DNA from 4 places in the Saccharopolyspora sp. MMCC62 genome. Region 3 is predicted to be linked to each of the others. Evidence: riboswitches for the same ligand, from Rfam matches in the RefSeq annotation. Region 3 holds a riboswitch; each other region holds the start of a gene.
What was found. A riboswitch is a leader RNA that binds a small molecule or an ion and turns the genes downstream of it on or off. The one in region 3 is predicted to bind cobalamin.
Positions count from the first base shown of each region.

Region 1: linked by a shared signal. The riboswitch ahead of AC29IT_RS08730 (ribonucleoside-diphosphate reductase subunit alpha) and the one ahead of metE (5-methyltetrahydropteroyltriglutamate--homocysteine S-methyltransferase) in region 3 are both predicted to bind cobalamin.
Region 2: linked by a shared signal. The riboswitch ahead of cobN (cobaltochelatase subunit CobN) and the one ahead of metE (5-methyltetrahydropteroyltriglutamate--homocysteine S-methyltransferase) in region 3 are both predicted to bind cobalamin.
Region 4: linked by a shared signal. The riboswitch ahead of AC29IT_RS17785 (ABC transporter substrate-binding protein) and the one ahead of metE (5-methyltetrahydropteroyltriglutamate--homocysteine S-methyltransferase) in region 3 are both predicted to bind cobalamin.

Region 1 is NZ_JBYKCM010000003.1:244,375-251,598, reverse strand. It holds gene AC29IT_RS08740 (helix-turn-helix domain-containing protein) at 1-1,250, shown strand, start outside; gene AC29IT_RS08735 (bifunctional metallophosphatase/5'-nucleotidase) at 1,522-3,231, opposite strand; cobalamin riboswitch at 3,447-3,670, shown strand; gene AC29IT_RS08730 (ribonucleoside-diphosphate reductase subunit alpha) at 3,792-6,623, shown strand; gene AC29IT_RS08725 (ribonucleotide-diphosphate reductase subunit beta) at 6,649-7,224, shown strand, end outside.
Region 2 is NZ_JBYKCM010000011.1:93,361-100,584, reverse strand. It holds gene AC29IT_RS23975 (precorrin-2 C(20)-methyltransferase) at 1-691, opposite strand, end outside; gene AC29IT_RS23970 (precorrin-8X methylmutase) at 688-1,335, opposite strand; gene cobG (precorrin-3B synthase) at 1,332-2,552, opposite strand; cobalamin riboswitch at 2,807-2,938, shown strand; gene cobN (cobaltochelatase subunit CobN) at 3,062-6,676, shown strand; gene AC29IT_RS23955 (hypothetical protein) at 6,750-7,070, opposite strand.
Region 3 is NZ_JBYKCM010000005.1:370,739-377,962, forward strand. It holds gene AC29IT_RS15045 (TetR/AcrR family transcriptional regulator) at 1-169, shown strand, start outside; tRNA gene AC29IT_RS15050 (tRNA-Arg) at 720-793, opposite strand; gene AC29IT_RS15055 (hypothetical protein) at 1,006-1,656, opposite strand; cobalamin riboswitch at 1,836-2,076, shown strand; gene metE (5-methyltetrahydropteroyltriglutamate--homocysteine S-methyltransferase) at 2,206-4,494, shown strand; gene AC29IT_RS15065 (class I SAM-dependent methyltransferase) at 5,214-5,825, shown strand; gene AC29IT_RS15070 (MarR family winged helix-turn-helix transcriptional regulator) at 6,115-6,564, opposite strand; gene AC29IT_RS15075 (SDR family NAD(P)-dependent oxidoreductase) at 6,773-7,224, shown strand, end outside.
Region 4 is NZ_JBYKCM010000007.1:101,327-108,550, reverse strand. It holds gene AC29IT_RS17805 (DEAD/DEAH box helicase) at 1-2,117, opposite strand, end outside; gene AC29IT_RS17800 (DMT family transporter) at 2,294-2,614, shown strand; gene AC29IT_RS17795 (DMT family transporter) at 2,611-2,985, shown strand; gene AC29IT_RS17790 (TetR/AcrR family transcriptional regulator) at 2,960-3,496, shown strand; cobalamin riboswitch at 3,762-3,952, shown strand; gene AC29IT_RS17785 (ABC transporter substrate-binding protein) at 4,017-5,033, shown strand; gene AC29IT_RS17780 (FecCD family ABC transporter permease) at 5,030-6,052, shown strand; gene AC29IT_RS17775 (ABC transporter ATP-binding protein) at 6,049-6,822, shown strand; gene AC29IT_RS17770 (LLM class flavin-dependent oxidoreductase) at 6,812-7,224, opposite strand, start outside.

The DNA of each region.
Region 1 (7,224 bases), on a different contig from region 3:
GCCGCATCGCCCAGCTCACCGGGCAGGCGCAGAGCGAGGTCAGCGACGTGCTCAACGGCCGGGCCGTGCGCAGCTACGAACTGCTCGCCCGGATCGCCACCGGTCTCGGGATACCGCGCGGCTGGATGGGCATGGCCGGGGAACCGGACCCGGCCACCGACGGCGCCGGCCGGCCCGTAGAAGAGGACGAGAAGGCGAAGCGCCGCCGCTTCCTGTCCTACGCGGGTTCCCTGGTGCTCGGCGCGGAGACCGACATCGCCGGTTCCGCCGACCTGTTCGCCGCCGAGCTGAGCCGGTTCGCCGACCTGCCCCCCACCCCGCCCGGCCGGGTCGGCAGCTCCGACGTCGCGGCGCTCGACGTGCTGATGAGCTCGCTGCGGCAGATAGACCAGCGCTACGGCGGCGTCGGCCAGTACGGCACGGTCGCGGCCGCCGCCCGGCGCGCGGAGCGGATGCTGGAGGCCTCGATGAGCGAGGCGGTGCGCACCGACCTGCTGGGCGCGCTGTGCAAGCTGCACGCCACCGCCGGCTGGACCGCGGTGGAGAACGGGCTGCTCGCCAGCGGGAATGCGCACTACGGTCGCGCGCTCGACTTCGGGCGGGACGGAGCGGATCCGCTGGCGATCGCGCGGACGCTGTACGCGGCGGGCCGCGCCGAGCTGGACTTCGGCGACCCGAACTCGGCGTTGAAGCTGTTCCAGCTGGGATCGATCCGCGCCGAGTCCTCACCGCTCGTGAGTTCGGTGCTGCAGCTGAACTCCGCGTGGGCCGCGGCGCACGCCGAACGCCCCGGTTCGGTGCGCCGGATGCTCGACCAGGGGCGCGCGCTGCACGCGGCCGCCGAGATCGAGGCCGACTACCCGATGTTCCGGTGGTTCGGGGAGGCGGACGTGCTGGGCATGACCGGCTCGGTGCAGCTGGCGATGGGTGAGCACGAATCCGCGGCGCTGCACCTGTCCCGCGCGGTGGCGGCCCGCGCGCCCGGCGAGGTGCGGTCCGCGTTGTTCGAGCTGGCGAGCCTGGCGGAGGCGAAGCTCGCGCTCGGCGACCACGCGTCGGCGGTGCGGCACGGGCGGCGCGCGGTGCTGCTCGCGGGCGGGGTGCGCAGCGCTCGGCTGCGCGGCAGGCTCGCGGGCCTGCGACGCCGCTGCGGGGAGCTGGCGGTGTCACGCAATTCGTGGCGGGACAGCGCGGAGGAGCTGGCACTGGGCATAGACGGAGTAATAGCCCCTAGACCGGTTCCTCGGTGAATCCCCGCTCCTGTTGCGTTGGGCTCGGGTGGCGGAACCTCAGCTGTTTCCTCGCTGCGGGATCGTTTTCACAGGTGGCTCCGCCACATGCGAAAACGCTGTCCTCGCGAGGGAACCGCTGAGAACCCGCGGCGGTGCCGGTGTCTTGGGTGGTCGCTGCTCAGCGGCTGCGCCGCTGACAAGAAAAGGCGGACGGCTCGGGCTCGTCGGCGGGTTTCCCTTGGTACGACCGGGTTCCCCGGCGGCGCGGGGTGCGCCGCCGGGGGCCGGGTCAGTCGGTCGCGGTGATGCGGTCCGGGGCGGGTGGCACCACGCCGGGGTTCGCCGCCAGGTAGCCGAGCAGGGCGTCCAGGTCCACGGGTCCGCCCGCGACGTCGGTGCCCTCGGTGAAGCCGGTGAACCCGTCCCCGCCACCGGCGAGGAAGTTGTTCACCGCCACCCGGTACTGCGCGGCCGGGTCGACGGGCGCGCCGTCGAGGGTGAGGCCGGAGACCTTCGAGCCGATCGGCGCGGACCGCGAGTACTGGTAGTGCAGCCCGGCCGACACCTGCAGCACGTTCTCGCCCTCGTCGCTCCACTGCTGTTCGAGCACGGCCTGCAGCTGCGCGCCGGTGAGCGTCATGGTCTGCATGGTGTTGCCGAACGGCTGCACGGCGAACGCCTCGCCGTAGGTGATGACGCCGTCTCCTTCGCCCGCCGGGGAGGAGGCGTGTGGCAGGTCGGCGCGCACCCCGCCCGGGTTGGTCAGCGCGAGCTGCGCCCCGGTGTCGCGGGTGGCGGCCAGCTGGGCGTCGGCGACGACGCTGCCGAGGCTGGATTCTCCGGACGGCGCCGGGGTTTTCAGCAGGTCGCCGGTGGCGGTGCCGACGGCGCGGTTCGCGATGGGCGCGGCCTTGGCGCGGGCCTCTTCGACGAGCGCGGCGGCTTCGGGGTCGGGTTCGACGTCGCGGGTGACGACCTCGTTGTGCGCGGTGCTCTGCTCCCGCACGACCTCGCGGGTGTGCCGGTCGACGCGCAGGTCCAGCACCGACAGCAGCCTGCCGTAGGAGGCGCCCTGCACGACGGGCCGCGGGGCGCCCGCCGGGTCGGTGACGGTGCAGTTGTACTGCTGGTGGCTGTGCGCGCTGAACACGGCGTCGACCTGCGGGGAGACGTTCTCGGCGATCTCGGTGGCGGGGCCGCCCGCGGCGACGTCGCAGGAGTTCGGGCCGCCGCCGGCGGCTTCGTCGCCCTGGTGCAGCAGCACGACCTGCGCCTTGATGCCGAAGCGCTCCAGCGCGTCGGAGGTGCGGTCGATGGCCTCGACCTCGTCGCCGAACCGCAGGCCGCGCACCGCTTCGGGGCTGACCACGTTCGGGAGGTCGTGCAGCGTCGCACCGATCACGCCGATCGGGACGCCGCCGGAGACCTGCACGGTGAACGGCATCAGCGCGGGAGCGCCGCCGTCCTCGAAGGTGACGTTGGCGCCGAGGTACGGGAAGCTCGCGCCGTCGAAGGAATCGCGGAACTCGCAACCGTCCTGCGGGTGGCAGCCGCCGGTCTGCAGCCGCTGGAGTTCCTGGTAGCCCTCGTCGAACTCGTGGTTGCCGACGACGTGGCCGCGGACGTCCTGCGAGTTGAGGAAGTCGACGGTGGGTTCGTCGTGGAACAGCGCGGAATTCACCGGCGAGGCGCCCACGCTGTCGCCGGCCGAGAAGACCAGCGAGTTCGGCACCTCGGCGCGCAGCCGCTGCAGGTGGGTGGCGAGGTAGGCGGCGCCGCCGGCTTCGACGGTCCGGCCGTCGTCGAGCTCGACCGTCCCGGAGGACCCGGTGGGCGGTTCGAGGTTGCCGTGCAGGTCGTTGAAGGTGATCAGCCGGACGTCGGTGGTCGCGGGCGGGTCCTGCGGTGCGGCGCCTGCGGTCGCCCCGGTGGCAGTGGCGGCGGTGGCGAGTGCGGTGGCGGCGACGGCGAGTCCGCGTCGCACGCGGTGGGCACGCATGGTTCGGTCTTCCTCCCAGGTGGTGATCTCGGGAGGCAGTCTGCCCGGCGCCGCCGACGACCACCACCGAATCCGCGTCACACCCCTCGTGCGAACTCCGCCGGGTGCGGGCAGGATGCGTCCCGGGCGTGCGCGAGCCGCTACCGAACGCGTCCGCCATCGACACCGCCACGCCGATGATGATGGGGTCCGGATCACCGTCGAACCCAAGATGTAGTGTGGCGCCCGCTGATGGTTCGCCGGTCCGACCGGCGTGACAACAGGGAACCCGGTGCGAGTCCGGGACTGCCCCGCAGCGGTGAACGGGAACGACCGCCGTCACCACCTCCCGGTGGTGCAGCACTGGACGCTCGGCGTCCGGGAAGCGACGGCCAGTAGGTCCGGTGTCGAGCACCGGTCGCCCGTGAGTCCGAAGACCTGCCATCGGTGCGCGCACGAGGGGTGCGCGCCGTCCGGGACCTCGCGGGAGGGTTGCGGGACGAGCGGTGCCGTGCGCGCCGCGGTCCTGGCGCGTTCCGAGGAGTTCCGGGCAGGTGTCCGAGCTTGCGAGGAGAGAGCCAGTGACCGAGTCCACGACCCGGCCGTCAGCAGCGACCGCGGTGGTACCGGCAGGAGTGCGGGTGCTGCGGCGCGACGGGACCGTTTCCGGTTGGGACGAAACGAAGATCTCCGTGGCGTTGACCAAGGCGTTCCTGGCGGCCGAGGGGGATTCGGCCGCATCGTCGTCGCGGTTGCACCAGATCGTCGCGGAGTTGACGGAGCAGGCGGCGCAGGGCGTGCTGCGCCACGCGGGCACCGAGGGCCTGGTGCACATCGAGCAGATCCAGGACATGGTGGAGCTGGCGCTGATGCGCGGCGGGCACCACGGCGTCGCCCGCGCCTACGTGCTCTACCGGGAGGAGCACGCGCAGGCCCGCGAGGCCGAGGTGGCTCCCGCCGAGGACGCCGCTCCCCGCCTGGAGATGACCGCGCCGGACGGCACCCGGGTGCCGCTGGACTGGGAGCGGGTGTCGACCGTCGTCGAGCAGGCCTGCGAGGGCTTGGACGACGTGCGGGCCGACCAGGTGCTGCGGGAGGTGCGGCGCAACGTCTACGACGGCATCAGCTCGGCGGAGCTGGCCGAGTCGCTGACGATGGCGGCGCGCACCTTCGTGGAGGCGGAGCCGAACTACTCGCTGGTGACGTCGCGGCTGCTGCTGGACAAGCTGCGCCGCGAGGCGCTGAGCTTCGTCGCGGGCGAGCCGACCGAGGCCGACCAGGTGCAGATGCGGGACCGCTACGCCGGTTACTTCGCCGACTACGTGCGGCGCGGCATCGAGCTGGAGCAGCTGGACCCGGAGCTGGCCCGCTTCGACCTGGAGCGGCTGGGCGCGGCGCTGGACGCCGATCGGGACATCGCGTTCGGCTTCCTCGGGTTGCAGACGCTCTACGACCGGTACCTGCTGCACGAGAACGGGGTGCGGTTCGAGCTGCCGCAGGCGTTCTTCATGCGGGTCGCGATGGGCGTGGCGCTGCGCGAGGACGACCGGGAGGCGCGGGCGATCGAGTTCTACGACCTGATCTCCTCGTTCGACTTCATGTGCTCGACGCCGACGCTGTTCAACGCGGGCACCACCCGCCCGCAGCTGTCGTCCTGCTTCCTGACCACCGTGGACGACGACCTGCACGGGATCTTCCACGGGATCAGCAACAACGCGCTGCTGTCGAAGTACGCGGGCGGGCTCGGCAACGACTGGACCCCGGTCCGCGGCACCGGCGCGCACATCAAGGGGACGAACGGTTCCTCGCAGGGCGTGGTGCCGTTCCTGAAGATCGCCAACGACACGGCGGTCGCGGTGAACCAGGGCGGCAAGCGCAAGGGCGCGGTGTGCGCGTACCTGGAGACCTGGCACGTGGACATCGAGGAGTTCCTCGACCTGCGCAAGAACACCGGCGACGACCGGCGCCGCACGCACGACATGAACACGGCGAACTGGGTGCCGGACGAGTTCCTGCGCCGGGTCGAGGCCGACGAGCCGTGGACCCTGTTCTCCCCGGACGAGGTGCCGGACCTGCACGACCTGTACGGCACCGCGTTCGCGCAGCGCTACCGGGAGTACGAGGCGGCCGCGGAGCGCGGTGAGCTGAAGGTGTTCCGCCAGGTCCGCGCGGTGGACCTGTGGCGCCGGATGCTGACGATGCTGTTCGAGACCGGGCACCCGTGGATCACGTTCAAGGACCCGTGCAACCTGCGCTCGCCGCAGCAGCACGCGGGCGTGGTGCACTCCTCGAACCTGTGCACCGAGATCACGCTGAACACCAGCGCCGACGAGGTCGCGGTGTGCAACCTCGGTTCGATCAACCTGGCGCGGCACGTCACGGCCGAGGGCCTGGACGTGGAGCGGCTGCGGCGCACCACCCGCACGGCGGTGCGGATGCTGGACAACGTCATCGACGTGAACTTCTACACGATCCCGGAGGCGCGGGCCTCGAACCTGCGGCACCGCCCGGTGGGCCTGGGCCTGATGGGCTTCTCGGACGCGCTGTTCGCGCAGCGCATCCCGATGTCCTCGCAGGCCGCGGTGGAGTTCGCGGACCTGAGCATGGAGCACATCAGCTTCCACGCGATCACCGCGTCCTCCGAGCTGGCGGCCGAGCGCGGGCGCTACGAGTCGTTCGAGGGTTCGCTGTGGAGCCGCGGCGTGCTGCCGATCGATTCGCTGGAGCTGCTGGCGCAGGCCCGCGAGACCGGCGTCGACCTGGATCGTTCGTCCACTCTGGACTGGGACGGGCTGCGGGAGCAGGTCCGCGCGAACGGCATGCGCAACTCGAACGTGCTGGCCATCGCCCCGACGGCGACGATCTCGAACATCTGCGGCGTCGGCCAGTCCATCGAGCCGCTGTACCGGAACCTGTACGTGAAGTCGAACATGTCGGGCGACTTCACCGTGCTCAACGCCGACCTGGTGCGGGACCTCAAGGCCGCGGGCGTGTGGGACGAGGCGATGGTGCAGGACCTGAAGTACTTCGACGGCGACCTGGCTCCGATCGACCGGGTGCCCGCCGAGCTGAAGTCGTTGTACGCCACCGCGTTCGAGATCGAGCCGCACTGGCTGGTGGAGGCCGCGTCCCGCCGCCAGAAGTGGATCGACCAGGCGCAGTCGCTGAACCTGTACATGGCGGCGCCGAGCGGCCGCAAGCTCGACGAGCTGTACCGGCTGGCGTGGCGCAAGGGCCTCAAGACCACCTACTACCTGCGGTCCAGCAGTGCGACGCACGTGGAGAAGTCCACGCTGCGCGGCACCGACGGCAAGCTCAACGCGGTCTCCCCCGCCGCCGCCCCGGCCCCGGCTCCGTCGCCGCAGCCGCAGGCGTGCGCGATCGACGACCCCGACTGCGAAGCCTGCCAGTGACCGCCCCGTTCCCCCTGGAGGACTCATGACTTCCGTGCACACCACCGACGCCACCGGGCTCGGCGAGATCGACCGCGGCGCGGGCCGGATCAACGTCGACGACAAGGCGATGATCAACGCCCAGGCGGACGTGAACCAGCTGCTGCCGCTGAAGTACGGCTGGGCCTGGGAGAAGTACCTCGCCGGCTGCAACAACCACTGGATGCCCACCGAGGTGTCCATGCACGCCGACATCGCCCTCTGGCGCTCCCGCGACGGGCTCACCGAGGACGAGCGGCTGATGCTCAAGCGCAACCTCGGGTTCTTCGCCACGGCGGAATCCCTGGTGGCCAACAACATCGTGCTCGCCGTGTACCGGCACATCACCAACCCCGAGTGCCGCCAGTACCTGCTGCGCCAGGCGTTCGAGGAGGCCGTGCACACGCACACCTTCCAGTACATCTGCGAGAGCCTGGGCCTCGACGAGGGCGAGCTGTTCAACGCCTACCGCGAGATCCCGTCCATCTCGGAGAAGGACGAGTGGGCGCTGCGGCACACCCAGAACCTGGAGAACCCCGAGTTCGCCACCGGCGGCCCGGAGCGCGACCAGGCGTTCCTGCGC
Region 2 (7,224 bases), on a different contig from region 3:
ACGCCGGATCCACCTCGCCCAGCGGCAGCAGCCGCTGCCGGTCCGTGGTGGCGCGCTCCACGAGGTAGGCCTCGTCGAGCCGGCCCGCCTTCTCGAACGCCGCCTTCACCCCGTCGAAGGTGCGGCCCAGCTTCATGACCGCCGCCGCGTCGGTGCCCGCCAGCTTCTCCGCGAGCACGTCCGGGTCGAGCGTGCCGGGCAGCACCGTCAGCACCTCGTCGCGTTCCGCCAGCGGCCTGCCGAGCATCGCCGCCGCCCCGCTCACCGAGGTCACACCGGGGATCGCGGCCACCTCGAACCGGCCCACCAGGCGCTTGTGCATGTGCATGTAGGAGCCGTAGAAGAACGGGTCGCCCTCGCACAGCAGCGCCACGGTGCGGCCCGCGGACAGGTGCGCGGCGAGCCGTTCGGCCGCGTCGGCGTAGAACTCGTCGATGGCGCCCTGGTAGCCGCCCGGGTGATCGGTCGTCTCGGTCGTCACCGGGTACACCAGCGGTTCCTCGACCTGGCCTTCCCGCAGGTACGGCGCGGCGACGGAACGCGCGATGCTGCGGCCGTGCCGGGCGCTGTGGTAGGCGATCACGTCGGCTTCGCCGATCAGCCGGGCGGCCTTGACCGTCACCAGCTCCGGATCTCCGGGTCCGAGCCCGACGCCGAACAACCTGCCTGCCTGCTCCACGGTGCTGCTCACTCCTGTTCGCTCGCGATCGCGTTGATGGCGGCCACCGCCATCGCGCTGCCACCGCGGCGGCCGTGCACCACCAGGTGCTCCAGCGCCGGGTGGTCGGCCAGTGCCTGCTTCGATTCGGCGGCGCCGATGAACCCGACGGGGAGGCCGAGCACGGCGGCGGGCCTGCCCGCGCCCGCGTCGATCATCTCCAGCAGCCGGAACAGCGCGGTCGGCGCGTTGCCGACGGCGACCACGGACCCCTCCAGCCGGTCCCGCCACAGCTCCATCGCGGCCGCGCTGCGGGTCGTGCCGAGTGCCGCCGCGAGGCCGGGAACGCGCTCGTCGCCGAGGGTGCAGACGATGTCGTTGTCGGCGGGCAGCCTGCGCCGGGTGACGCCCGCGGCGACCATCGCGGCGTCGCAGAACACCGGCGCGCCACCGCGCAGCGCCTCGCGGGCGGCGAGCACCGCGCGCGGCGACCAGGCGATGTCGCGGGCCAGGTCCACCATGCCGCAGGCGTGGATCATGCGGACGGCGACCTGGGCGACCTCCGGTGGCATGCCGTCGAGTTCCGCTTCGGCGCGGATCGTGGCGAACGAGCGGCGGTAGATCTCCGCTCCGTCGCGCACGTACTCGTAGCCGCCGGTGCTGTCTGCGGTGTTCACACTGCCCTCCGTGCCGCGTCGAGCGCGGCGGACGTCTCGCCGGCGGGGCGCCCGCCGACCTCGTAGCCGGCCTCGGTGGCCAGCACTTCCACTCCTGGTCCGGCCGGTCGGCCGCAGCGGCGCGCGCAGCCCGCCCAGTGCACCGGCAGCGGGCCGGGCCGGGTGGTGCGCCGCGCGTCGGCGCGCACGTCGGCGAGGGACTTCGCGCAGCCGGGGCTGCCGGTGCAGGCGGTCACCCCGGCCAGCGGCGCGCCCGGGTCGGTGAGGAACCCGGCGGCGTCCAGCTCGGCGAGCCTGCGCGGTGCCTCGGCCGCGGGGACGTCGGTGAGCAGCAGCGCGCGCCACGGCGTGAGCCGCAGCGGGTGCGGTGCGGCGGTCCGGGCGGCGATCTCCTCGGTCTGCGTAGCGAGCACCGCGATCTGCCCGGCGTCCAGCCGTCCCAGCGGCGCGCCGAGGGCGAGATCGACCCGGTCGTCGGCGCGGGCCAGCACGCCGAGCTCCGCGTGCGTGCGCACCGGATCACCGGGCGCGACCGCGGTTTCCGCCGCCATGCAGGAGAATTCCGCCCGGATGCGGGCGGCGATCCGCTCGGCGCCACCGGGCAGTTCCGCCAGCCGCCAGCTCTCCGCGCCCAGCCGGCCCCGTTCCGCGAGGAACGCGGCGGCCGCGAGCACCGCGGCGCGGGCCGCGTCGGCCGCGGACACCCGCAGCCCGAGGTCGGCCCCGGCGAGCAGCACCGCCACCGCGCCGTCCGCGGGGTGCAGCGCGACGTCCGCGCCCAGCGCGGTCACCTCGCCGCCGCCGTCGTCCGCGGTGAACAGGAACCGCCCGGGCAGCTCCGCCAGCTCCGGGTCGGCGCGCAGCCCCTCGTCCAGCGCCACCGCCACCGCGCGCACGTCCAGCGCGGCCGGGCGGGTGCGCGGCGAGGCGACGACGTTGCGCACCCGCTCGTGCGTCGGCGACGGCAGCAGACCGGCCGCGCCGAGCAGCTCCGCGAACTCCGGCACCGCCGCCGCGGACAGCCCGCGGACCTGGATGTTCGCCCGCGAGGTGAGTTCCCAGCCGCCGTCACCCAGCGCGGCCGCGGTCGCCAGCGCCCGCACCTGCCGCGCCGCGAGCCGCCCGCCGGGCACCCGCACGCGGGCCAGTCCCCCGTCAGCGGCCTCGTGCACCCGCAGCGCGCCGGGGCACGCGTCGGGTCCGGCTCGTCGCGGCACGCTCGTCCCCGCTCTCGTCGATCATGGTCTGGTCCGGAACTCGCAGCGCACGACGCCGCTGTCCGGGGTGCGCGGACTCGGGGGCGCACCGGCGACCGTCGATACTACGTCCCGCCCGGATCACGTCCGCAAAACGCGATGCGCCTCACCGGACGGCCGGACGCGTCGAGTGCGGGATCTCTCGCGCGACCGCACGACCGGCCACTTGACGAACGATCGCCCCGTTGCGGAGAGTTGTCGGCGGCGACGTGCGGAGGAAGCCGGTGCGAGTCCGGCGCGGTCCCGCCACTGTCACCGGGGAGCGAACTCCGAGTACGAGGCCACTGCCCGCGCGCCGCGCGGGTGGGAAGGCACGGGGCGAGCGGCGATCCGGGAGCCAGGACACTCCGGCGCCGCCACCGCCCGGTGCGACACCGGGTGCCGACGACTCCGGGGCGAGGACCCCGAGGAAGGTTGACCATGCGTCCTGCCCGCACGCCCGCGTCCCTGCTCAGCCGGGAGCGTGCCGCATGATCCTGCTGCTGTCCACATCGGACACCGATCTGCTCAGCGCACGCGCCAGCGGTGCGGACTTCCGCCTCGGCAACCCGGCGCGGCTCGGCGTGGACGACCTGCCGCCGCTGCTGGAGGGCGCCGACCTCGTCGTGGTGCGGCTGCTCGGCGGCCGCCGCGCGTGGGAGGAGGGCTTGGACTCGCTGCTCGCCGGACCGCGCCCGGTCGTGGTGCTCGGCGGTGAGCAGGCCCCGGACGCGGAGCTGATGGAGTGCTCCACGGTGCCGGGCGGCGTCTGCTCGCAGGCGCACGGCTACCTCGCGCAGGGCGGGCCGGAGAACCTGACGCAGCTGTTCAACTTCCTGTCCGACACGGTGCTGCTCACCGGCCACGGCTTCGAACCGCCGGTGGAGACGCCGAAGTGGGGCCTGCTGGAGCGGACCCCGCGCCGGACCGAAGGCCCGAAGGTCGCGGTGCTCTACTACCGCGCGCACCACATGGCGGGCAACACCGCGTTCGCGCACGCCCTCTCCGACGCCATCGAGGACGCGGGCGGCCAGGCGCTGCCGGTGTTCTGCGCGTCGCTGCGCGCCCCCGAACCGGGCCTGCTGGACACGTTGCGCGAGGCGGACGCGCTGATCGTGACGGTGCTGGCCGCGGGCGGCACGAAGCCCGCGACCGCCTCCGCCGGTGGCGACGACGAGGCGTGGGACGTGGGCGCGCTCGCCGCGCTGGACGTGCCGATCTTGCAGGGCCTCACCCTGACCTCCAGCCGCGAGGCGTGGGAGGACAACGACGAAGGCCTGTCCCCGCTGGACATGGCCACCCAGGTCGCGGTGCCCGAGTTCGACGGCCGCCTGATCACGGTGCCGTTCTCGTTCAAGGAGAACGACGCCGAAGGCCTCCCGGTGTACGTCGCCGACCCGGAGCGCGCGGCCCGCGTCGCCGGGATCGCGGTGAAGCACGCGCGGCTGCGGCACGTGCCCGCCGCGGACAAGCGCCTGGTGCTGATGCTGTCGGCGTACCCGACGAAGCACTCCCGGATCGGCAACGCCGTCGGCCTGGACACCCCGGCGAGCGCGGTGGGCCTGCTCCAGCGGCTGCGCGAGGCCGGCTACGACATCGGCCCGGTGGACGGCCCGGACGCGCTGCCCGGCGTGGCCGCGCAGGACGGCGACGCGCTGGTGCACGCGCTGATCGCCGCTGGTGGCCAGGACCCGGACTGGTTGACCGAGGAGCAGCTGTCCGGCAACCCGGTGCGCATCCCCGCGAAGCGCTACGCCGACTGGTTCGCGACGCTGCCGCAGGACCTGCGGGAGAGCATCGAGCAGCACTGGGGTCCGCCGCCGGGCGAGCAGTTCGTGGACCGCTCGCACGACCCGGACGGCGAGATCGTGGTGGCCGCGCTGCGCGCCGGGAACGTCGTCGTCGTGGTGCAGCCGCCGCGCGGGTTCGGCGAGAACCCGATCGCGATCTACCACGACCCGGACCTGCCGCCGAGCCACCACTACCTGGCCGCCTACCGCTGGATGACCGACGAGTTCGGCGCGCACGCGATGGTGCACCTCGGCAAGCACGGCAACCTGGAGTGGCTGCCCGGCAAGACCGCGGGCATGTCGGCGTCCTGCGCACCGGACGCGGCGCTGGCGGACCTGCCGCTGGTGTACCCGTTCCTGGTCAACGACCCGGGCGAGGGCACCCAGGCGAAGCGTCGGGTGCACGCGACGCTGGTGGACCACCTGGTGCCGCCGATGGCGCGCGCGGAGAGCTACGGCGACATCGCGAAGCTGGAGCAGCTGCTCGACGAGCACGCGCAGATCTCGGCGATGGACCCGGCGAAGCTGCCCGCGATCCGCAGCCAGATCTGGACGTTGATGCAGGCCGCGAAGCTGGACCACGACCTCGGCCTGGACGAGCGCCCGCACGAGGCCGAGTTCGACGACATGCTGCTGCACGTCGACGGCTGGCTGTGCGAGATCAAGGACGCGCAGATCCGCGACGGCCTGCACGTCCTGGGTGCCGCCCCGACCGGGGAGGCGCGGGTGAACCTGGTGCTGGCGATGCTGCGCGCCCGGCAGGTGTGGGGCGGGCAGAGCGGCGCGCTGCCCGGCCTGCGCGAGGCACTGGGCATGGCGGAGGACGGCAGCGTCGCCCGCGGCACCGTGGACGACGTGGAGACCTCCGCGCACGCCCTCGTCGCGGGCATGGAGGAACGCGGCTGGGAGCTCGGCGCCGTCGTCGAGGTGTGCCGCTCGGTGCTGGGCGACGCGCCGGACGACGTGGTGCGGGTGCTGGAGTTCGCCGTCACCGAGGTGGTCCCGCGGCTGGACGCCACCACCGACGAGATGACCGCGACGCTGCACGCCCTCGACGGCGGCTACGTGCCCGCGGGCCCGAGCGGTTCCCCGCTGCGCGGCCTGATCAACGTGCTGCCGACGGGCCGGAACTTCTACTCGGTGGACCCGAAGGCGGTGCCGAGCAGGCTCGCCTGGGAGACCGGGCACGCCATCGCCGATTCGCTGATCGAGCGCTACCTCGCCGACACCGGCGAGTACCCGCGCTCGGTGGGCCTGTCCGTGTGGGGCACCTCCGCGATGCGGACCTCCGGCGACGACATCGCGGAAGTCCTGGCGCTGATGGGCGTGCGGCCCACCTGGGACGAGGCGTCGCGGCGCGTCAACGGGCTCGACGTGATCCCGCTGGAGGAGCTGGGCCGCCCGCGGGTGGACGTGACGGTGCGGATCAGCGGGTTCTTCCGCGACGCGTTCCCGCACGTGGTGACGCTGCTCGACGACGCGGTCCGCAAGGTCGCCGCGCTCGACGAGCCGGACGAGCAGAACTTCGTGCGCGCCCACGCGCAGGCCGACCTGGCCGGGCACGGCGACGAACGCCGCGCCACCATGCGCATCTTCGGTTCGAAGCCCGGCGCCTACGGGGCCGGTCTGCTGCCGCTGATGGACAGCAAGAACTGGCGCGACGACACCGACCTCGCCGAGGTGTACGCGGTGTGGGGCGGCTACGCCTACGGCCGCGGCCTGGAGGGCACCGAGGCGCGCGGCGACATGGAATCCGCCTACAAGCGGATCTCGGTGGCGGCGAAGAACGTCGACACCCGCGAGCACGACATCGCCGACTCCGACGACTACTTCCAGTACCACGGCGGCATGATCGCCACGGTGCGCGCGCTGACCGGCAAGGCGCCGGCGGCCTACATCGGCGACAGCAGCCGCCCGGACGCCATCCGGACCCGCTCGCTGACCGAGGAGACCTCGCGGGTGTTCCGCGCCCGCGTCGTCAACCCGCGCTGGCTCGCCGCGATGCGCAAGCACGGCTACAAGGGCGCGTTCGAACTGGCCGCCACCGTGGACTACCTGTTCGGCTACGACGCCACGACCGGTGTGGTCGGCGACTGGATGTACGAGAAGCTCGCCGAGACCTACGTGCTGGACGAGGAGAACCAGAAGTTCCTCACCGAGTCCAACCCGTGGGCGCTGCACGGCATCGCGGAACGCCTGCTGGAGGCGGCGAACCGGAACATGTGGGAGTCCCCGAACCCGGAGACGATCACCGCCCTGCACGAGATCTACCTCCAGACCGAAGGCGACCTGGAGGACGGGCCGCAGGGGTCCTGACCTCTCCCCATCGAGGACGGAACGGCCCGCCCGACCGGACGGTCGGGCGGGCCGTTCCGCGCGGGCGATCGGGTCAGCTCTGGCCGATGCCCGAGCCGCCGCCGCTGTCGCCGATGCCGGAGCCGCCGTCACCGCTGTCGCCGATGCCCGACCCGCCATCGCCGCTGTCGCCGATGCCGCCGTCGCCCTGCGCCAGGGCGATCGTGCCCACCCCGCCCGAGCCGGGCACGGTGCCGTCGCTGGTACCGCCGGAACCGGGCGTGGTCTCGTCGGCGTCGCCATTGCCGGGGACGGTCTGGTCCGGCGGCGGGTCCGCCGCCAGCGCCACCGCCGGGGCCGCCACCGCGACACCGCCCGCCAGCACCAGCGCACCGAGGAACTTCTTCACCTGCACGACACGGCCTCCTCACCTGTCCAGGAACTCGGAGCGTAGAGCCGCACGGCGGGTGGTCGGCCGATCTCCGCGCGCGACGGGTATGACTGCGGCCTTCCCCCCACGAACCCGCCCGGAGACGGGTCGAGACGGACTCGGGCCGCCGGTGCACACT
Region 3 (7,224 bases):
TCCGGACCCCGCCGACCGGCCCTCGGTCGCGGACCCGGTCGCGCGCGCGGCCACCACCCTCCGCGCGGCCCTGCCCGACGTCGACCGACTCACCGCACCGGAGAAGGCGCTGCTGGACGAATGGCTCGACCGCGTCCAGGGAAGCGGCCCGCCCTCGCCCGAACGCTGATCCCGCGCGCGGCGGACCCGATCGCAGCACTTCCGGAACCGAACGAGGAACCACCGCGCGCAGCGGCGCATCCGCGGCACCGGAGCACGGCGCGAGGTCCGATCCGGAGCAGGAGGAGAAGATCGTCGTCGAGCACCACCGGACGGTTCTCGGTGGCGTCCCGGACAAGGCGGTCGCCGACCACGTCGAGCCCCGGCACGACCAGGATCGCCCCGAAGCGTTCAGCGGCTTCCCGGCACATGCGCGGCGGCCGGACACCAAGCGCGTCGGCGCCGAGCGAGACAGGGCGGCCACGCATTCCCACCTGATCCGGGAACCCGGTCTACCGGCGCGCGCTCGCGGACCGGTTCTGGCCGGACGACGGGAAAGTCGTCGAGCACCAGGACGTCATCCGAGGCGCCCGCACCGATTCCGGCAACGCGAACGGCGTGTTCCGACCGGTCCGCCGGCCCGACTTCATCGGCCCTGGGCGAGCAGCGCGAGACGGGAGGGTAAAGTGGGGGATGATCTTGATCGAGATCGTCCCCCACCGCTGTGACCAGCATCGGAGCGCCCCCGGCAGGACTCGAACCTGCGACCTAAGGATTAGAAGTCCTTTGCTCTCTCCAGCTGAGCTACGAGGGCCCGCACATCGCTCGCGTGAGCTGCAGCAAGCAGGGTAACCGGCCGCTCCGTCGACAGTGGTACCGACGCCATCGGCGTTGCAGAGCCGGTATCGAACGGCAAGCTGATCGACAGCTGCACGGCGGAATTCACGCCGGAAGATCACAGAGGAATCACCGCGCACGCGTCGGGGCCGCCGCGCGATTCCGCGCGACGGCCCCGACGGCTCCCCCTCAGGAGCAGGATTCCGGCTGCACCTTCAGCACGTCGTCGTCCTGGCCGACACCGGTGAACGCGTACTCGTCGACCGGCGTGGCCACGCCGTCGCGCACGTCGAAGGCGACCCGGGAGCCGTCGTACGACGGCTCGGTGGTCTGGCTCTCGTTGGAGGCGGCCAAAGTGATCAGCACCCGGCCGTCCGAGCCCGCGGGCGCGCACTCGTAGCCGACCCGCGCGCCGACACCGCCACCCTCGGTGATCTTCAGCGGCTTGCCGTCCTGCGTCGTCAGCTCGCGCGGCGCGCCGTCGGCACCCAGGTCCCAGACGCTGAACCACGTGGTGTTCGCGCCGATGGACTCGGTGACCAGCACTTCCTGCTTGCCGTCGTGGTTGACGTCGAGCACGCGCATCGGCTGCGTGCCGAAGGACGGGTCGCCGGTCAGCACCGCCTCGGTCACACGTCCGTCCACAGTGAACTTCAGCGACTGCTGCGCGCCGTCACCGATGGCGGAAAGCTGCGCGGTGTCCGGAGTTCCGTCCCCGTTCAAGTCCACAACGGACGTCTCGCTCGAATCGGCGGCGGCGATCCCCGCCGGCACCAGCGCCATCGCCGCCGCAGCCAGCGCACCGATCCCGACGCCCGCCCGAATTCCGTTCTTCCCCACAGCAGGTTCCTCCCGATCGTTTCGTCGCACCGGGGCGGAGGAAACTCCGTCCCGCCCCCTCACCTGTTCGTAAGACGCCCCGCCGCGCGGCGGGTTGCCCGCGGTTCGGAGAAGTTTCCGGCGGGGCGGCGCCCGGGTGATCCGGAACGCGAGGCCTTGTCTTCCCGCCAGAAGCAAGTAGCCTCCGAAGTGCTGGTGGTTCGCACAGCTCTGCGAAAGCGGAGGTGCGCGAGGCAAGAGGGAACCCGGTGCGAATCCGGGACTGCCCCGCAGCGGTGAGTGGGAACGAACGCCGTCACCGGTCGTCACGACCGGTCACAGCACTGAGCGCGAGCTCGGGAAGCGACGGCCAGTAGAAGACCCCGGTTCCACCGGGAAACGCCCACGAGTCCGAAGACCTGCCGCCGGTGCGCGCGTCCTCGTGACGCGCGCTGTTGCGAGGTCTCGCGGGAAGACCCTGGACGACGAGCCGCCGCGTGCGGCGACGTGTGCCCGGATCATGCCCGCTCGACCTCGCAGAACTGCCGTCCAGCTCGCGAGGAGAGAGCGTTGACCAGCACAATCGGATCCACCGTGCTCGGGTTTCCCCGGATCGGACCGAACCGGGAACTGAAGCGGGCACTGGAGAGCTACTGGAAGTCCCGCACCGGTGAAGCGGAACTGCGCGAGGTCGCGCGCACGCTGCGCACCGACACGTGGCGTTCGCTGCGCGACGCCGGGCTGGACTCGGTGCCGGGAAACACCTTTTCCTACTACGACCAGGTCCTCGACGCCGCCGTCACCTTCGGCGCGATCCCGCCCCGCTTCGCGGAACTGGGGCTGAACCCGCTCGACACCTACTTCGCGATGGCGCGCGGCGTGGAATCCGCGCCACCGCTGGAGATGACGAAGTGGTTCGACACCAACTACCACTACATCGTCCCGGAGATCGGGCCGGACACCGAGTTCCGGCTCTCCGACCAGACCGTCGTCGACCAGTACCACGAGGCCGCCGAGCTGGGCATCAAGACCCGCCCGGTCCTGGTCGGGCCGCTGACGTTCCTGCTGCTGTCCAAATCGCAGGACGGCGCGCCCACCTCGTTCCGCCCGCTGGACAAGGTGGACGAGCTCGTCAGCGCCTACGCCGAACTGCTCGGTGAGCTGCACCGGGCCGGGGTCGAGTGGGTGCAGCTGGACGAACCCGCGTTCACCGCGGACCGCTCGCAGGCCGACCTGGACGCGCTGCGCGCCGCCTACCAGCGGCTCGGCGAGCTCTCGGAGCGGCCGAAGATCCTCGTCGCGTCCTACTTCGGCGACCTCGGCGACGCGCTGGACGTGCTGGCCTCCTCCCCCGTCGAGGCCGTCGGCGTGGACCTCGTCGCCGGGAAGCGCACCGTGGACGAGCTGCCGTCGGTGCCCGGGCTGCGGGAGAAGACGCTCGTCGCGGGCCTCGTCGACGGGCGCAACATCTGGCGCACCGACCTGGACAAGGCGCTCACCACCGCGGCCACCCTGCTCGGCCTCGCCGGTGAGGTCGCCGTCAGCACCTCCTGCTCGCTGCTGCACGTGCCCTACGACGTCGACGCCGAAACCGACCTCGACCCGCAGGTCGCGTCCTGGCTGGCCTTCGCCGCGCAGAAGGTCGGCGAGGTCGTCGTCCTCGACCGCGCGCTGCACCAGGGCCGCGACACCGTCGCCGAGCAGCTCGACGACGCGCGGCGGCGCATCGCCGACCGCGCGGGAGCCGACCGGGTGCGCAACAACCGGGTGCAGGCGCGGCTCACCTCGCTCAAACCCGAGCACGCCCAGCGCGGCGACTACGCGAACCGGCTCGCCGCGCAGCGGAAATCGCTGCGGCTGCCACCGCTGCCGACGACCACCATCGGCTCCTTCCCGCAGACCACCGACGTGCGCAAGGCGCGCGCCGCGCTGCGCACCGGCAGCATCGACCAGGCCACCTACAAGCAGCGGATGCGCGACGAGATCGAACGCGTCATCCGGTTGCAGGAAGACCTCGGGCTCGACGTGCTCGTGCACGGCGAACCCGAGCGCAACGACATGGTGCAGTACTTCTCCGAGCACCTGGACGGGTTCGCCAGCACCCACAACGGCTGGGTGCAGTCCTACGGTTCGCGCTGCGTCCGGCCGCCGATCCTCTACGGCGACGTGTCCCGGCCGCAGCCGATCACCGTGGAGTGGGCGAAGTACGCGCAGCAGCTCACCGACAAGCCGGTCAAGGGCATGCTGACCGGGCCCGTCACCATCCTCGCCTGGTCGTTCGTGCGCGACGACCAGCCGCTCGGCAGCACCGCCGCGCAGGTCGCGCTCGCCATCCGCGACGAGGTCAAGGACCTGGAGAACGCGGGCATCCGGGTGATCCAGGTCGACGAGCCGGCGCTGCGCGAACTGCTGCCGCTGCGGTCCGCCGAGCACCAGGAGTACCTGGACTGGGCGGTGCGCTCGTTCCGGCTCGCCACCTCCGGCATCGCCGAATCCACCCAGATCCACACCCACCTGTGCTACTCGGAGTTCGGCGACGTCATCAACGCCATCGTCGACCTCGACGCCGACGTGACCAGCATCGAAGCGGCCCGGTCCCGGATGGAGGTCCTCGACGACCTCAACGCCGTCGGGTTCGGCCGCGGCGTCGGGCCCGGTGTCTACGACATCCACTCGCCGCGGGTTCCCGAAACCGGTGAGGTCACCGACCTGCTCAAGGCCGCGCTCGCCGCGGTGCCCGCCGAGCGCCTGTGGGTCAACCCCGACTGCGGCCTCAAGACCCGCGGCTACGCCGAGGTCGAGACCGCCCTCAAGAACGTGATCAGCGCTACAGCGGCCGTGCGCCCGGCCGCCGGCTGATCCCGAAGCCGGGGGTGGGTGGTCGCTCTTCCCACCACTGCCCACCCCCGGCCCCACCCTCGCAGCGGAGTGAACGGACCGTTCGTCCGGCTAGATCGGACGAACGGTCCGTTCACCCATCTCGAACGACGCCCTCCCCCGCCGACCGGCTCACGGGGTGAACGGACCGCCGGTCCAGCCGTTCCGGACGAACGGTCCGTTCACCACCCGCTCCTGGTTCGGAGTGAGCGGACCGTTCGTCCAACGAGACGGAGTCAACGGACCGTTCGTCCAACGGGACCGAGTCAACGGACCGCTCGTCCAACAGGACCGAGTCAACGGACCGCTCGTCCAACAGGACCGAGTGAACGGACCCTTCGATCAAGGAGAGCGGGCGAACGGTCCGTTCGTCCAACAGGATCAGACGAATGGTCCGTTCACTCGCCGTGCCGGGGCCGCGCCGGCGTCCGACATGGCGCCGGAGTCACGGGACGGCAACGGCCCGGCCCCGCTGATCACTTTTGCACTACGGCTGCACGCCGCCCCCCGGCTCCGACCCGCGGCAGGGTCGCGCCGATTCGGGTCGAGCCTCCCGACCAACGGCAGGCGATCCGCGACGAATCCGTTGCCACAACGCGGGATTCCTGCGCTGAACGCCGAGCACGAGCACCCGCCGCAAGCCCGTCCGACGCCCACCACGACCCGGCCGAAGCCGCCGTGCAGGTCGTTAGGGTGATCCGGTGTCGGAGCAGTGGAACCACAACGCGCATTACCACCCGCTCGTTCTCGACTCGGTGCCCGAAGTTTGCGACGCGGCGCTCGACGTCGGGTGCGGCGACGGAACGCTGGTGCGCGCGTTGGCGTCGAGGGCGAAGCGCGCGACCGGCATCGACCGCTCCCGCACGATGATCCGCCAAGCCCGCCGCGCCAGCGCCGAGTACGACAACGTGTCCTATGTGGACTCCGATTTCGTCGACTTCGCGGCGAAGGCGCGGGACGGTTCCTACGGTTTCATCAGCAGTGTCGCCGCCCTGCACCACATGGATTTCGACTCCACGCTGACCGCGATGGGCCGGATGCTGGCACCCGGTGGCCGGCTGGTGCTCGTCGGCTTGGCACGGCACCACACACCGCTGGACTGGGCCAGGGACATCGCGGCGATCCCGGTGCACCGCTTCCTCGCCCGCAGGCACGGCGGGGTCGCCGAGCCGCCGGAGGCTCCGGTGAAGGATCCGGCCATGACCTGGGACGAGGTGCGCCAAGGCGCGCAGCGGCTGCTGCCCGGCGTCCAGTACCGCCGGTTGCTGCTGTGGCGCTACGCGCTCACCTGGGACAAGCCCGGCCGCGCCTGACCACCCGTCTCGCCCCCGCTTCCCCGAGTGAGCGGACCGTTCGTCCAGTCCGATGGGACGAACGGTCCGTTCACCGAGGTCGATACGCCCCTGCCAACCGGTCGTACGCGAACCTCTTTCCGGAGTGAGCGGACCGTTCGTCCAGCTAGATCGGACGAACGGTCCGTTCACTCATCGATGCGGGGGCGCGGGGCTCCGCAGGACGACCGGCCCGGCGCGCACACAGGCGCAGTGAACGGACCGTTCGTCCGACGGGACCGGACGAACGGTCCGCTCACTCCGGTTGGCGTCAGGCCCGGGCGGTGACCCGGTGGAAGGCGTCGACGAGGTCGCCGAGCTCGGGGACCTGCTCGGCTTCGGCGAGGGTCTTCTCGAGGGTGGCGTGGTGCGTGGGCCGCGCCTGCTCGAGGAGCGCGCGGCCTTCGTCGGTGAGCTCGGTGTAGATGCCGCGCCGGTCGTCCTTGCACAGGATCCGGGTGAGCAGACCGCGATCTTCGAGGCGGGTGACGAGCCGGGTGGTGGCGCTACCGCTGAGCGCGGCGGCGCGGCTGAGCTGCTGCATGCGCATGTGCCAGCCGTCCTGCCTGCTGAGCGCTTCCAGCACCGTGTACTCGACGACGGACAGGCCGTGGTCGGCGCTGAGCGACTTCTCCAGCGCGGTTTCGAGCATTCCGTGCAGTGCGGCGAGCGTGCGCCAGCCCTGCGCGCGCACTTCGACCGCGTCGTCGGCGATCCCCACTCCGCACCTCCTAGTGGCGAGCCCGTCGGGTGAGCTCGCTCTCCCCGCCATCCTAGCAGCTTGCGCAGATAGCAAGCGCCTGCAACTATTTATGAAGCGCATGCAACTACCGGCTCAAGCCGACTTTTCTCCCGCGCACGACACTCCCGCTTCAACCCGCACCCCCGCGGGAACCCGACGACGAACACCCGAGGAGAGCGAGCATCCGATGAACACCGATATGTCCGGCCGCACCGCACTGGTCACCGGCTCCACCAGCGGCATCGGCGAGGCCATCGCGGCGGGCTTCGCGCGCGCCGGAGCCGACGTCGTCGTCAACGGCCGGTCCCGGGACCGGGTCGACGCCACCGTCGAATCGCTGCGCTCCGACACCGGCGGCTCGGTGCGGGGCATCGCCGCGGACATCGGCACCGCCGACGGCGCCGCGGCGCTCATCGCCGAACTGCCGGACGTGGACGTGCTGGTGAACAACGCCGGGATCTTCTCCGCCACCCCGGTCTTCGAGATCAGCGACGCCGAGTGGTCCCGGTTCTTCGAGGTGAACGTGCTCTCCGGCGTACGCCTGGCCCGGCACTACACCCCGCGCATGGTGCGGCGCGGCTGGGGCCGAGTGATCTTCATCAGCAGCGAGTCCTCGATCTTCATCCCCACCGAGATGGT
Region 4 (7,224 bases), on a different contig from region 3:
GAGGTGTCGTGCAGGAGGCGTTCGTCGAGGGGACGGGTGTTGAGCGCCTCGGGGTCGGCGAGCTTCGCGGTGCTCTCCCGGGCGTAGGCGTCGAACAGGCGTGACTTGCCGTCGAGGAGTTCGCGGAGCCGCTGGTCCACGGTGTCCTTGGCGAGGATGCGGTGCACGTGGACCTTGCGGGTCTGGCCCATCCGGTGGCAGCGGGCGATGGCCTGCTCCTCGGCGCTCGGCTTCAGCTGCGGTTCGGCGAGCACCACCACGTTCGCGGCCTGGATGTTGAGCCCGGTGCCGCCCGCGCCGATCTGGGCGAGCAGCACGGCGTGCCCGTCGCGTTCGGAGAACTCGTCGACGAGTCCTTGCTTGTCGGTGAGGTCCCCGTCGAGGTTCTTCGGCATCGCGGCGGGCCCGACGGCGTCGCGGACGGCGGCGAGCACCGGGCGGAAGAAGGTGAACACCACGACCTTCCACTCCTGCTGCGCGGCGTCCTCGACGATCTCCCGGAGCCGGGCGAGCTTCGCCGAACCCGGCTGCTCGTAGGCGGCGCGGCGCATCGCCATCAGGTTGCCCGCGCCCACCGCGTTCCGGTAGGCGGTGTCGTCGGCGCCGGTGAGCTCGACCCAGTCCTCCAGCTCGATGAGCTCGGGCAGCTCGGTGAGCACGTCGTCCTGGTTGCGCCGCAGGTACACCGGTGCGACCGCGCGCCGGAACCGGCCGGGGGCCAGCGCGTCCCGCGCGTCGAGCCGGGCCGCGAGCTCCGGTTGCAGGTAGCCGACGAGGGTGCGGAACTCCTCGACGCGGTTCTCCATCGGGGTTCCGGTGAGCAGCAGCGCGCGGTCCGCCCGCGCGACGAGCGACACGACCGCCTGCGAGCGCTGCGCGTGCGGGTTCTTCACGTAGTGCGCCTCGTCGACCACGACCATCGCCAGCGGCGCGGCCGCCACCCCGTGCAGCCGCTGCAGGGTGTCGAAGGAGGTGACGGCGACCCCGCCGTCGCGCAGCCACTCGCGGGTGGCGGCGTCCCGGTGCGGGCCGTGCAGCGGGTGCGGGACGAGGGCGCTGCGCCGGGACGTCTCGTGCACCCAGTTGATCAACACCCCGGCCGGGCACACCACCAGGAAGTGGGTGCCGCCGCGGGCGGTGAGGTGCGCCATCGCGGCCAGCGCCTCCACGGTCTTGCCGAGCCCCATCTCGTCGCCGAGGATCGACTTCCGCCGCGCCAGCGCGAACTTCGCGCCGAACGCCTGGTAGCCGCGCAGCGCGACGCGCAGCAGTCCGGTGTCCAGCCCGGTCGCGGTGACCTGCCGTTCCTGCTCCGGCGGCAGCTGTCCGGTGGCCGCGGCGCCGGTCCCGGCGTGGTCGGTGAGCTCGGCGAGCAGCGTGTTGTAGGTGGCGGCGCGGCGCTCGTAGTCCCGCCACAACTGCGCGGGAGGTTCGGCGCCCGAGTCCTCCGCAGCTGCGGCGACGCGCCGGATGCCGGGTTCGGTGAGCAGCCCGTCCAGCCGGGCCAGCGCGTCCAGCGCGCTGCCGCGGCGGGCGGCGCCGGTGAACCACATCCGCAGCCTGCTGCCGGTCCGCTGCGCCACCGGTTCCAGCTCGTCGAGCGCGGCGAGCCCGCGCCGGATCTCCTTCTGCTGCGCGGAGACCCGCTCCCCGGCGAGCTCCCAGGCCCGCACGGTCGCCAGCAGCGCGGCGTGCTCGGGGTCGCGCCGGTCCGGGTCGATGCGCAGCACCACGTCCTGCGCGCTCGCCCGCGCGAGGCGCGCGGCGGCGGCCGCGGCCTCCTGCGCGGTGGCCGGTCCGACACCGGGCACGGTCTGCAACCGTTCCGGGGTCGCGGCGGCCACGTCGGCGACGGTGCGGTATCCGGCGCGCTCCAGCTCGCCGAGCCGCAGCCTGGTCCGCGCGGCGTCGCGGAGCCTGCCGACCGGCATCGCGCGCAGCCGTTCCCACGCCTCCCGCTGCCGGAACGCGTCGTACTGCCGCCGGGCCCGCTCGCGCAGCCGGTCCGGTTCGGCGAGCAGCCCGCGCGCGGCGGCGCGGAACGACCGCGCGCCCGCCAGCACGGCGCGCGCCGCGCGACCCGCCCGCACCGCACCCGGCCCGTCGTCGAGCCCCATGCTTCCTCCCCAGGAATCCCCTGCTCGTCAGTACCGCACCACCGGCGCGCGGGCAGCCGCCGAGCGGGTGGTGCGGCCCCGGTGACCAGCTTGACCGATCACCGCACGCCGACGCCGCAGGGCCCGGGCGGACGGCCCCTTGCCAAGTATGAACAGGCGTACATACTCTGGTCGGCATGACGTTCCTGGTGCTGTGCCTGGCCATCGTCGCGGGGTTGTGCGGGTCGCTGTGCACCCGCGCCTCGCGGGGGTTCACCCGCTGGGGCTGGGGGATCGGGGCGATCGCCGGGTACGCGGTGGCGACCGTGCTGCTGTCCTGGCTGGTGCAGCGGTTGCCGGTCGGGCTGGTGTACGCGGTGTGGACCGGCGCCGCGGCCGTGGTGCTGGTGGCGGTGGACCGGGTCTTCTTCGCGGTGCGCACCAACCGGGTGCAGCTCGGCGGCATGGCGGTGACGTTGCTCGGCATCGCGCTGCTCGGCACCGGGATGGGCGGATGAGCGCAGCGCGGCGGGCGTGGGCGCACCTCGCGGGCACCATCGGGCTGGAGATCGTCGCCACCCTGGCGCTGCGGGCCTCCGCCGGGTTCACCGCGCCGGTGCCGTCGGCGGTCGCGGTGATCGGCTACGGTGCGGCGGTCGTGCTGCTCGCGCGGGCGCTGCGGGTGATCCCGCTCGGCATGGCCTACGTGATCTGGACCGGCGCGGGAACGGCCGGGGTCGCGCTGCTGGGCTCGGTGCTGTTCGCCGACCACCTGTCCCCGGCGGCATGGCTCGGCGTCGTCTGCGTGATCGGCGGCGTCGCGATGATCAACCTGGCGAAGCGGGATTCGCGGGAGGAACGCCGTGCGACCGAAGAACACCCCGAATGATCCCGAACGCCGGGAGCGGATCGTGGACGCCGCGATCGAGCTGATCCGCGACGGCGGCACCGCCCGCGTCACCGCGCGCGCCGTCGCGCAGCAGGCAGGGGTGCCCGTCGGTTCCGTCGCCTACCACTTCGATTCGGTGCGGGCGCTGCTGATCGAGGCCAGCAGGCGGGTGCTGCGGTCCCGCGCCGACTCGTTGGACGCGTGGCTGCGCGAGGTCACCGCCGAGACCGTCGTCGCCCGGCTCGCCGAGCTGATCCACCACCACCTCACCGCGGAGCGCGGCACCAGCGTCGTCACCTACGAGCTGTACGTCCTCGGGATGCGCGACCCGGAGTTCCGCGCGGTGAGCCGTGCCTCGCTGGTCCACCTGCGGGACAAGCTGGCCGAAGTGCTGCCCGCCCCGGCGGCGGACCGGCTCGCCGCCACCGCCGACGGCTACCAGATGCAATGCCTCTTCGAAGACCGAACCCCCGCACCGGCCCACATCCAAGAAATGCTGCGACCGACCTGACGCCGTAGCGAGCACCGAACGGTCTTCCCTCTTTCCTGTCGGCGGCGAAGCCGCTGAGCCGACGACCACCTGGGACACCGGCACCGCAGCGGGTTCTCAGCTGATTCCTCGCGAGGACGGCGTTGTCGCATGTGGCGGAGTCACCGGTGAAAACGATCCCGCAGGGAGGAAAGCGCCGAGGTTCCGCCACTCACTCCCGAAGGCAGAACGAGTGGCGGCGCCCGCAGCGAGGAACATCACCTTGATGGTGGGCTGGTATGTCCGGTTAGGGTGCTCGGGAGCCAGTCGCGCCCGCGAGGGCAGGGAATCCGGTCGGAAGCCGGAGCTGACGCGCAGCGGTAGGGGCGATGGGCGAGGAACGGCCGCACGGCCGCGACCACTGGACCACCGGTCCGGGAAGGGGACCTCGCCCGGCGAACCCGAGCCCGAAGACCTGGCTGGCTCCCCGGACACCGAGCTCGGTGCCGGATCGCAGCCTGCCGGGCCCCGCGCATGGGTCCGGGGTGAGGAACCACGTGACATGCCGTTCTCGCGTACCCGCGCGTTCCGGGCCGGACTGGTGGCGCTGACCGCGACCGTGCTGGCCTCCTGCGCCGCCCCCGCCGCCGGCCCCTCTTCCGGTGCCGGGTCGACGACGCTGCGCAACTGCGGTGCCGACGTGACCGTCGAGGAGCCGCCGCGGCGCGCGGTGTCGCTGAACCAGTCGACCACCGAGATCATGCTCTCCCTCGGCCTGGCCGACCGGATGGTGGGAACCGCGACCTGGACGGAGCCGATCGACCCGCCGCTGGCCGCGGCGAACGCGCGGGTGCCGAAGCTGGCCGAGAACACCCCGTCGTTCGAGTCCGTGCTGGGCACCGAACCGGACATCGTGCTCGCCGGCTACCAGGCCATGTTCACCGATGAGCGCGTCGCCGACCGCGAGCGGTTCACCGAGCTCGGCGTGCCGACCTACCTGTCGCCGAGCAACTGCCTGCCGGAGGAGGCGCCGCTGCCGGAACCGGTGCAGCTGGCCGACATCTACCAGGAGGTGCAGGACATCGCCGACCTGTTCGGCGTCTCCGAGCGGGGGCGGGCGCTCACCGAGCAGCTGCGCGGCCGGGTGGAGGCGGCGCGGCAGCAGGTCGCCGGGCTGGATTCGCGCGGCGACACCTCGGTGCTGTTCTGGTTCGCCCGCACCGAATCCCCGTACGTGGCGGGCTCCACGGGTTCTCCGGCGATCATGGCCAGGGAGCTGGGGGTGCGCAACGCCTACGGCGACGTCACCTCGATGTGGCCGCAGGTGTCCTGGGAGGACGTGCTGGCCCGCGACCCCGACCTGCTGGTGCTCGGCGACCTCACCCGCGACGGCGAGGGCGACGGGCTCGCGGCCAAGGAGCGGTTCCTGCACGAGGATCCGGCGGTGTCCCGGCTCGCCGCGGTCCGCGACGACCACCTGCTGAGCATGACCGGAACCGAGCTGAACATCAGCCTCCGCACCGTGCAGGGCATCGAGCGGCTCGCGGATCGCCTCGTCGAGCTGGACCGGCAGCGGTGACGGCGGGGCGGCTGCCCGCCTCCGCCATCGTGCTGGCCGGGATTCCGGCGCTGCTGCTGTCGATCGCCGCCGCGGTCACCCTGGGGCCCGCGGACCTGTCGGTCGCGGACGTCGGCAGCGTGGTGGGGCACCGGCTCGGGCTGGTGGACACCGGCGTGTCCCGGATCGGGCAGGGCATCGTGCTGCAGCTGCGGTTGCCGCGGGCGCTGCTGGCGGCGATCTGCGGTGCCGGGCTGGGGGTGTGCGGGGCGGTCCTCCAGTCGCTGCTGCGGAATCCGCTCGCGGACCCGTTCCTGCTCGGCGTGTCCGCGGGGGCCTCCACCGGTGCGGTGTCGGTGGTGGTGCTGGGCCTGGGTGCCGGGGCCATCGGTTTGACGGCGGGCGCGTTCGCGGGGGCGTTGGTGGCGTTCGCGCTGGTGCTGCTGCTGGCGACGATCGCGGGCGGCGCGGCCGGGCACACGGTGCTGGCGGGGGTCGCGGGCACCCAGCTGTTCTCCGCGCTCACTTCCTACATCGTCATCACGTCGGCGGACGCGGAGCAGACCCGCGGGGTGCTGTTCTGGCTGCTGGGTTCGCTGTCCGGGGCGCGGTGGAACGACGTGGTGCTGGCCGGGATCGTGTGCGCGGCGTGCCTGGTGCTGTGCCTGGCCCGCGCGGGGGCGCTGGACGCGTTCGCGTTCGGCCAGGACGCGGCGGCCTCCCTCGGAGTGCACGTGCAGCGGCTGCGGATCGTGCTGCTGGTGGCGACGGCGCTGCTGGCGGCGACGCTGGTGGCCGCCGCGGGCGCGATCGGGTTCGTCGGCCTGGTGCTGCCGCAGGCGGCGCGGCTGCTGGTGGGGCCGCGGCACCGCGCGCTGCTGCCGGTGACGGCGGTGCTCGGCGCGGTGCTGCTGGTGTGGGTGGACGTGCTGGCCACCACGATCGCCGCTCCGCAGGAGGTGCCGGTCGGCGTGGTCACGGCCCTCGTCGGGGTGCCCGCGTTCGCGGTGCTGCTGGCGAAGCGGGGGAGGGTCTCGTGAGCCTGACCGCGCACGACGTGTCCTGGTCCGCCGGGGGAGCCCTGATCCTCGACGAGGTGCGGTTGCGCGTCGAACCCGGCCGGACGGTGGGGTTGCTCGGGCCGAACGGGTCCGGGAAGTCCTCACTGCTGCGGTTGCTCGCCGGACTGCGCCGCCCGGCGAGCGGGACGGTGGTGGTCGGGGACCGCACCACCGACCGCTGGCCGCGCCGTGAACTGGCCCGGCGGGTCGCCGTGGTCGAGCAGCAGGTCGGCACCGATGTGGACCTCACCGTCGCCGAGGTCGTCGCGCTCGGCCGCACCCCGCACCGCAGCGGCTGGGGCGGGCACGACGCGGCGGACGAGGAGATCGTCCGCCGCGCCCTGGAGCAGACCGGGCTGGCCGGGCTGGCGCACCGCCGCTGGCACGGGCTCTCCGGCGGGGAGCGCCAGCGCGCGCAGATCGCGCGGGCGCTGGCGCAGGAACCGCGGGAGCTGGTGCTGGACGAGCCGACGAACCACCTGGACATCGCCCACCAGCTGGACCTGCTGGCGCTGGTGCGGCGGCTGCCGGTGACCAGCGTGATCGCGCTGCACGACCTGAACCTGGCGGCGATGTTCTGCGACGAGCTGGCGGTGCTCTCCGGCGGCCGGGTGGTGGCGGCGGGCACTCCGCGGGAGGTGCTCACCGAGCGGACCATCGCCGAGGTCTACGGCGTCCGCTGCGAAGTGTCCGAAGTGGACGGACATCCGCACGTCCGGTTCCTGCCGGAGCGGCCGGTCAGCGGATGAGCTCGTCGGCGACCCAGCGGGCGACGCCGGGCGGGAACGGCGCGGGCAGGCCCAGCACGACGTGGCCGAACCCGGCGTCGACCGCCGCGCCGATCGAGTCGCGGGTGGCGGCGGGCCGCTCGTAGTCCACCGCCAGGTGGATCGACCGGGTGATCTCCGCCGGGTCGCGGCCGATCTCGGCGCACCGGCGGTCCAGCATGGCGCTGCGGGCCGTCACGTCCTCGATGTCGCCGCCGGGGATGTTCCACACGTCCGCGTGCGCGGCGACGATCCGCAGCGTCGCGAGGGACCGGCCGCCGATGACGATCGGCGGGTGCGGGCGCTGCACCGGCTTCGGGTTGCCGAACGCGCCGGTCAGCTGCACGTGCTCGCCGTCGAAGTCGAACGGCGCGTCCTCGGTCC